Regions from separate parts of the Pseudogulbenkiania sp. FW507-F1 genome, predicted to be linked through region 2. Evidence: predicted binding sites of a transcription regulator. Region 2 holds the regulator's gene; the other holds the start of a gene.
The links. The regulator NrdR, encoded in region 2, represses ribonucleotide reductase genes. The targets are predictions, from matches to a motif close to AAANACNATATATNGTNTTT.

Region 1 (4,410 bases), on a different contig from region 2:
GCTGGTCAGCTCGCGGAACGCCAGAAACGCTTCGCGCGTCGCGCGCGGATCGCGCTCGCTCATGTCCTGGCCGGCCCACTTGGCCAGCAGACCGGAATCATCGTTGTAATACACCAGGCCCTTCAGGTAGAGCACATAGTCGAGGTTAGGGTGTGTCGGGTGCAGCTTGATGAAACGGTCGGCCGCAGCAATGGCCAGTTCCGGCTCATTGTCCTTGTAATGAGTGTACGCCAGGTCCATTTCCGACTGCTGGGCATAACGTCCGTAAGGGAAACGGGCCTCTAGCGTTTCGTAGAGTTTGACAGCACGGGTATAATTACCGCTGTTCAACTCGTCCCTTGCCTCGGCGTAGAGTTTTTCAACGGTCCAACTGCGTGTTTCATCATACGGCTCATTGGAAGCACACCCGGCGAGGCTAAGCGCCACCAACATTGCTGCAACGTATCTTTTCATGACCGATCCTTACTTTGACTCCGAGGATTATAGCGATATCTCTGAAAACGAGGTATCCGCGACGCAACAGTTCGACGTTCCCCTGTCTCTGGCAGGCGAGCGGCTCGACGCGGCGCTGGCTAAACTCCTCCCGGATTACTCGCGTAGCCGCCTGACCCAGTGGGTCAAGGATGGCCACGTCTTGCTGGACGGCAAGCCTGCCGCCCCCAAAACCAAACTGCTGGGCGGCGAGCACATCGAGGTTGCCGTCCAGCAAACCGAAGAACAGCTCGCCTACCATCCGGAAGCAATGGAACTGCCCATCGTCTACGAAGACGACCACATCATCATCATCAACAAGCCTGCCGGCCTGGTGGTGCACCCGGCGGCCGGCAACTGGACCGGGACGCTGCTCAACGGCCTGCTGCATCACTGCCCTGCCCTGACCCACGTGCCGCGCGCCGGTATCGTGCACCGGCTCGACAAGGAAACCAGCGGCCTGATGGTAGTGGCCAAGACCATCCCGGCGCAGACCGAGCTGGTACGCCAGATGCAGGCGCGCAGCGTCAAACGCATCTACCGGGCTATTGCGGACGGCGTGGTGCCGTTCGACGGCAAGATCGAGACCCTGATCGGGCGCGATCCGCACAACCGCATGCGCATGGCCGTGGTGAAATTCGGCGGTAAGCAGGCGATCACCCACGTGCGCGTGCTGGCCACTTTCCCCAGTCACTCGTATATCGAGTGCCGTCTGGAAACCGGCCGCACGCACCAGATTCGCGTGCACATGCGCGAAGCACGCCACCCGCTGGCCGGCGACCCGCTCTACGGCAACCCGCGCCACACCATGCCGGACGAGGTCGAAGAGGCCGTCAAGGCGCTGGGCCGCCAGGCGCTGCACGCCTACAGCCTGACCCTGATCCACCCGGCCACGGGCCAGGAAATGACCTGGAAGGCCAAGCTGCCGGACGACATGAAGCATCTGCTCGCGGTACTGGGCGGCGAAGGCCAGCCCCAGGAAATGGCCGAGCATGACAACCTCGACGAGGACGACGAGGACTGGGACGACGGAGACTACGATGTCGAGGTGCTGTATGTTCGCGACTAACCCCGACTGGCTGACGGCCGACTGGCCGGCACCGGCCAAGGTCAAGACTCTGATCACCACCCGCAAGGGCGGCGTCAGCGAAGCGCCCTACGACAGCTTCAACCTCGGCGCCCACGTCGGCGACCTGCCCGAGCATGTTTCCCTCAACCGCGAGACGCTGCGCCGCTTCGTGCCGGAGGAGCCGGCCTGGCTCAACCAGGTGCACTGCACGCGCGTGGTGAACGCCGCCGACGTCACCGAAACTCCGCCCGAGGCCGATGCCAGCGTGAGCCGCACCCCGGACGCGGTATGCGTGATCATGACCGCGGACTGCCTGCCGGTACTGCTTACCAGCCGTGACGGCAGCGTGGTCGGTGCCGCCCATGCCGGCTGGCGCGGGCTGTGCGACGGCGTGATCGAGGCCACGGTGAGCGCAATGAACGAGCAGGCGGCCAACCTCATGGCCTGGCTAGGCCCGGCCATCGGGCCGGATGCCTTCGAAGTCGGCGCCGAGGTACGTGCTGCCTTCATGGCGCACGATCCGGCCGCCGCCGAGGCGTTCACCGACATCGGCGAGGGCAAGTTCCTGGCCGACATCTACACACTGGCACGACAGCGGCTGGCGGCACTCGGCATCAGCGAGGTTTACGGCGGCGACTTCTGCACCGTGATCGATCGCGAGCGCTTCTTCTCCTACCGCCGCGACCGCACCACCGGGCGCATGGCGAGCCTGATCTGGATCGAACCCTGAGCAGCGGGTTTGGCACCGACACGAACCGCCCACCGTGGCGGTTTTTTCATGCCTGCGGCGTAGCATCGCCGCCACACGCCATGCCCACACCATCTGGTGTTGTTTTGTTGCCAGCGAACCATTCCTTGTAATACGGGGCTTGTAGCCTGCCGCACCGCAATAACACGGCAAGCACCGAAAATGGGAAGTCGGCCGCAAAGCCAATAACCACGCGGATTTCCGTTTTCCAGCGCGCTGTCAAGACTTGTTCTGCCGCTCACTCACCACTAGAATTTGGGCCTGTTCCGCAGTAAAACAATACATATAGTGTTTGCCCACAGCTAACACACAGCTTTTCAACAGACTTGTCCACAGCGGATTCGTCCCGCTGGCAATCCACCACCCAAAGCAAGAGGGCCCCATGCAACTGACCACCTTTGAAGGGCAAACTGCCGCCGAGCTCGGCCGAGCCGCCGCACCGCAAGCCGACTTCAGCCAGTACAAGACCATCCGCCGCAATGGCGCCGTCGTACCGTTCGAACCGGTCAAGATTTCCATCGCCATGACCAAGGCCTTCCTGGCGATCATGGGGCATCAGGGCGCGACCTCCGCCAGCATCCGCGACAAGGTCGCCCAGCTGACCGAGATGGTGGTGAGTGCGCTGATGCGCCGCAAGCCGGAAGGCGGCGCCATCCACATCGAAGACATCCAGGACCAGGTGGAGCTGTCGCTGATGCGCGCCGGCGAGCACGACGTGGCCCGCGCCTACGTGCTGTACCGTGAAGAGCGCTCGCGCGAGCGCGCCGCCCGTGGCGAAGCCCTGACCCAGATCACCATCAACGTGGTGCGCAAGAACGGCGCCAAGCTGCCGCTGGACATCGCCAAGCTGCGCGCCACCATCGAATCGGCCTGCACCGGCCTGGCCGAAACCGACGTCGACGCCATCCTCACCGAAACGCTGAAGAACATCTACGACGGCGTCAGCGAAGAAGAGGTGAACAAGTCCTCCATCTTGGCCGCCCGCGCCATGATCGAGCAGGACCCGGCCTACGACTACGTCACCGCCCGCCTGCTGCTCAACAACATCCGCCTGGAAATCCTCGGCGAAGCCGTGAGCCAGGAAGAAATGGGCCAGTGCTACGTCGACTACTTCCCGCAGGCCATCAAGAAGGGCATCGCCGCCGAACTCTTGGACGAGCGCCTGGGCGAGTACGACCTGAAAAAGCTGGGCGCCGCGCTCGACGCCAGCCGCGACCTGCAATTTGGCTACCTCGGCCTGCAGACCCTGTACGACCGCTACTTCCTGCACGTGAACGGCACCCGCATCGAGATGCCGCAAGCGTTCTACATGCGCGTCGCCATGGGCCTGGCGCTGAACGAGGTGGAGCGCGAAACCCGCGCCATCGAGTTCTACAACGTGCTGTCGAGCTTCGACTTCATGTCGTCCACCCCGACGCTGTTCAACTCCGGCACGCGCCGCAGCCAGCTCTCCAGCTGCTACCTGACCACCATCGCGGACGACCTCGACGGCATCTACGAAGGCATCAAGGAAAACGCCCTGCTCTCCAAGTTTGCCGGCGGCCTGGGCAACGACTGGACCCCGGTACGCGCCATGGGCTCGCACATCAAGGGCACCAACGGCAAGTCGCAAGGCGTGGTGCCGTTCCTGAAGGTGGTCAACGACACCGCCGTGGCGGTCAACCAGGGCGGCAAGCGCAAGGGCGCGGTATGCGCCTACCTGGAAACCTGGCACCTCGACATCGAGGAATTCGTCGAACTGCGCAAGAACACCGGCGACGACCGCCGCCGCACTCACGACATGAACACCGCCAACTGGATTCCGGACCTGTTCATGAAGCGCGTGATGGACGGCGCCGAGTGGACGCTGCTGTCGCCGTCCGAGTGCCCGGACCTGCACGACCTGGTCGGCGCCGCCTTCGAGAAGCGCTACCAGGAATACGAAGCCATGGCCGCGCGCGGCGAGATCAAGGTGTCCAAGCGCATCCCGGCCCTGAGCCTGTGGCGCAAGATGCTGACCATGCTGTTTGAAACCGGCCACCCGTGGATCACCTTCAAGGACCCGTGCAACATCCGCAGTCCGCAAGGCCACATGGGCGTGGTTCACAGCTCCAACCTGTGCACCGAGATCACGCTGAACACC
Region 2 (4,410 bases):
CCGCTGATCGCGTCGCAGTTCTGCGAACTGATGGCCGAGTGCCGGGTGAGCGACGTGCGCGTGGTGCCGCAGGTACAGCCGGATCAGCAGAACGGCATTCCGCTGTTCCTGACCGCCGACGATATCCCGGCGCCGGGTTCGACGCTGCAGTAATGATGTCTCGGGACATGAGCCGGATTCATGCTCATGTCCCGAATTGCTCATACCAATGGGCCGCGCATTTGAGGTAAAATCGCGCATCTCGATTAACCCTTTGATTGGAAGAGTCAAAGATGTTTGCAGCCGATCTGACGATCGCCAAGTACGATCCGGAACTGTCCGCGGCGATGGACGCCGAATACCGCCGTCAGGAAGACCATGTCGAACTGATCGCCTCCGAAAACTACGTCAGCCCTGCCGTGATGGAAGCCCAAGGCTCCGTCCTGACCAACAAGTACGCCGAAGGCTACCCGGGCAAGCGCTACTACGGCGGCTGTGAACACGTCGACGTGGTGGAGCAGCTGGCGATCGACCGCCTCAAGGCGCTGTTCGGCGCCGAGTACGCCAACGTGCAGCCGCACTCCGGCTCGCAGGCCAACCAAGCGGTGTACGTGTCGGTGCTGAAGCCGGGCGACACCATCCTCGGCATGAGCCTGGCGCACGGCGGTCACCTGACCCACGGCGCGTCGGTGAACATCTCCGGCAAGCTGTACAACGTGGTGCCGTACGGCCTGGACGAGAACGAAGTGCTGGACTACGACGCCGTCGAGCGTCTGGCGCGCGAACACAAGCCCAAGATGATCGTGGCCGGTGCTTCCGCCTACGCGCTGGAAATCGACTGGGCGCGTTTCCGCAAGATCGCCGACGAAGTGGGGGCCTACCTGTTCGTCGACATGGCTCACTACGCCGGCCTGGTGGCCGCCGGTGAGTACCCGAGCCCGGTGCCGTTCGCCGACTTCGTCACCACCACCACGCACAAGACCCTGCGCGGTCCGCGCGGCGGCGTGATCCTGGCCAAGGCGGAATACGAGAAGGTGCTGAATTCGGCGATCTTCCCGTGCCTGCAGGGCGGTCCGCTGATGCACGTCATCGCCGCCAAGGCCGTGGCCTTCAAGGAAGCCGCGTCGCCGGAGTTCAAGGCCTACGCCCAGCAGGTCAAGCAGAACGCTAAGGTGATGGCCGAGGCCCTGATCGAGCGCGGTCTGCGCATCGTGTCGGGCAAGACCGAGTCGCACGTGTTCCTGGTCGATCTGCGTGCCAAGAGCATTACCGGCAAGGACGCCGAAGCCGCCCTGGGCCGCGCCCACATCACCGTCAACAAGAACGCCATCCCGAACGACCCGGAAAAGCCGTTCGTGACCTCCGGCGTCCGTATCGGCACCCCGGCCATGACCAGCCGCGGCTTCGGCGAGGCGGAAGCCAAGCTGCTGGCCAACCTGATCGCCGACGTGCTGGAAGCGCCGAACGACGAGGCCGTGACCGCGCGCGTGGCCGGTGAAGTCCAGGCGCTGTGCCAGCGCCTGCCGGTGTACGCTGCCAAGTAAGCCCATCGTCACGCCTGTGTGATACTGAAAGCGGCCTTCGGGCCGCTTTTGTTTTTTCGGACAGGGGTTTAAGGCGGCCCGGCGATGTCCGGTGCTTGTCCTGGTGGGCCGATTGGAGTGGGCCCGAACGAGGTGGAGCGGCGCGGCGGCACCGCGCGGCGACGCGCTCTCTTGACGAGCGTCAGAAACGGTGGCGTTAACGCTCCCGACCTTTGCTGATACCATCGTAGGATTATTACTAGCCAGGTCGTCACATCATGAAATGTCCGTTTTGCGGCAACGCCGACACCCAGGTGATCGATTCACGCGTCAGCGAAGACGGCACCAGCATCCGTCGCCGCCGCCGCTGCCTGGCGTGCGAAAAGCGGTTTACCACCTTCGAAACCGCCGACGTGCGCATGCCGCAGGTGGTGAAGTCGGGTGGGCATCGTTCCGAGTTCGATGTCGAGCGGGTGCGCACCAGCTTCCTGCGCGCGCTGCACAAGCGCCCGGTGCCGACCGCGCTGGTCGACGACGCCATCGACCGTATCTGCCACCGCCTGCTGCAACTGGGCGAGCGCGAGGTCAGTTCGCGCCAGATCGGCGAGATGGTGATGAATGAGTTGGCGAAACTGGATAAAGTAGCCTATATCCGTTTTGCCTCGGTATATCGCAGTTTCCAGGACGTCTCGGAGTTTTCCGAGGCGATCAAGGAAATCCAGAAATCCTCGTGAGAGAGTCCATGACGTTTTCCGCGGTTGACCACGCCATGATGGCGCAGGCACTGAGGTTGGCCGAACAAGGCCTGTACACCACCACGCCGAACCCCCGGGTCGGCTGTGTCGTAGTGCGTGACGGCGAGGTCGTGGGCGAGGGCTGGCATATCGCGGCCGGCACCCCGCATGCCGAGGTGCACGCCCTGCGCATGGCGGGCGAGCTCGCGCGCGGCGCCACCGCCTACGTGACGCTGGAGCCGTGCAGCCACTATGGGCGCACCCCGCCGTGTGCCAAGGGCCTGATCGAGGCCGGTGTCGGCCGCGTGGTGGCGGCGATGCAGGATCCGTATCACGAAGTGGCCGGGCGTGGCCTGGACATGTTGCGCGCTGCCGGCATCGTGGTGGCGGTGGGCTTGCTGGAGGCCGAGGCGCGGCGCCTCAACAAGGGTTTCTTGTCGCGCGCCGAGCGCGGCCGGCCGTGGGTGACGCTGAAGGCGGCGGCCTCGCTGGACGGCAAGACCGCTTTGTTGAACGGCGCCAGCCAGTGGATTACCGGCCCCGATGCGCGGCGCGACGTGCATCGCCTGCGCGCCCGTTCCTGCGCCATCCTGACCGGCAGCGGGACGGTGCTGGCGGACGATCCGCAGCTGACGGTGCGCGAGGTGTTTACCCCACGCCAGCCGCGGCGGGTGGTGGTGGATAGCCGGTTGCAGACGTTGCCTGGGGCGCGCATCTACCGCGACGGCGAAACCATCCTTGCCACGGCGGTCGCCGACGCGGCGCGCCACCAGCCTTACCTGGAGCAGGGGGTGACGGTGTTGGCGCTGGGCGATACCGCCGGCCGGGTCGATCTGGCTACCTTGCTGGCGCGCCTGGCGCAGGAAGGCGTGGGTGAGCTGATGGTCGAGGCGGGGGCCGGGCTCAACGGCGCCTTGCTGCAGGCCGGGCTGGTCGACGAGATCGTGCTGTACCTGGCGCCGACGCTGCTGGGCGACGCGGCGCAGGGTTTGTTTGGCTGGCCGGCGCTGGAGTCGCTGGCCGGGAAAAGGAATGTGGTGGTCCGTGATCTGCGCATGGTGGGTCAGGACGTGCGACTGGAGTTGGCAATACCGTCCTGCTGAGGGTGAGTGGCGGGCCGGGCAATGAGGGAAGTGGCAACAGCACAAAAATCAGAACATAACGGAGGATGACGATGAAACTGGCAGCAAAGCAGCTGGAGCATGTGTCCCGACTGGTGTTGAAAGCCCTGGGTTGCAAGGAAAAGGAAGCCGTCATAGTCAGCCGGCACCTGGTCGAGGCCAATCTGCGTGGCCACCCCAGCCACGGCATCGGCATGCTGCCGTTTTACGTCGCCAGCGTCCGCAACAAGACGCTGCGTCCCAATCAGGCTGCCCGGCTGGTGCGTGACGCCGGGGCGATCCTGCAGTTTTCCGGCGAGCGCGGTTTCGGCCAGCGCGTCGCACGCGAGGCGGTGGACGCCGCCATCTGGCGCGTGCGGGAAACCGGGGTGGCCCTGCTCACGGTGCGCAACGCCCATCACATGGGGCGCATCGGCTGCTACGGCGAGCAGTTGGCCAACGCCGGCCTGGTCGGGCTGTTCTTCGTCAACGTCACCGACGTGCACATGCCGATGGTGTCGCCGTTTGGCGGGACCGCCGGACGCTTCGGCGGTAATCCGATCTGCATCGCCTTTCCGGGCACCGACAAGCACCCGGCCTTCATCCTCGATTTTGCCACCAGCCGGGTGTCCTACGGCAAGACGCGGGTGGCCTATCTGGCCGGGCAGCGTTTCGAGGAGCCGGTGCTGCAGAACCATGCCGGCCATCCCTCCCATGACCCGCGCGTGATGTGGGAGGAGCCGCAGGGCACGCTGCGGCCGATGGCGCACCACAAGGGCGGCGGCTTGCTCGCCGCCACCGAGTTTCTCGCCGGGCTGCTCTCGGGCGGTGGCACCTCGCAGCCGGAGCGGCCGCGCCAGGGTGGCATCCTGAACCAGATGACGGCGTTCGTGGTCGACCCGGCGCAAACCGGCTCGCTGCCGTGGCTGCAGGCCGAGTACGATGCCATGACCGAGTACATCAAATCGTCGCCGGCGCAGGAAGGTGGCGACCCGGTGCAGATGGCGGGCGAGCCGGAGGCGCGCCGACGTGCCGATCAGCTGGCGAATGGCATCGAGTTTTCCGACAATGAAT

Region 1: AC3WG5_RS02755 (ribonucleoside-diphosphate reductase subunit alpha) is a predicted target of NrdR. The motif match lies at 2,563-2,582, and genes of this name have one in related genera.

The regions. Positions count from the first base shown of each region.
Region 1 covers NZ_JBYSWM010000003.1:21,107-25,516, forward strand. Annotated here, with positions in the region: gene AC3WG5_RS02735 (outer membrane protein assembly factor BamD) at 1-453, opposite strand, end outside; gene rluD (23S rRNA pseudouridine(1911/1915/1917) synthase RluD) at 452-1,540, shown strand; gene pgeF (peptidoglycan editing factor PgeF) at 1,527-2,270, shown strand; gene AC3WG5_RS02750 (hypothetical protein) at 2,317-2,511, opposite strand; gene AC3WG5_RS02755 (ribonucleoside-diphosphate reductase subunit alpha) at 2,671-4,410, shown strand, end outside.
Region 2 covers NZ_JBYSWM010000045.1:4,866-9,275, forward strand. Annotated here, with positions in the region: gene AC3WG5_RS18520 (hypothetical protein) at 1-153, shown strand, start outside; gene glyA (serine hydroxymethyltransferase) at 273-1,523, shown strand; gene nrdR (transcriptional regulator NrdR) at 1,781-2,236, shown strand; gene ribD (bifunctional diaminohydroxyphosphoribosylaminopyrimidine deaminase/5-amino-6-(5-phosphoribosylamino)uracil reductase RibD) at 2,245-3,339, shown strand; gene AC3WG5_RS18540 (malate/lactate/ureidoglycolate dehydrogenase) at 3,411-4,410, shown strand, end outside.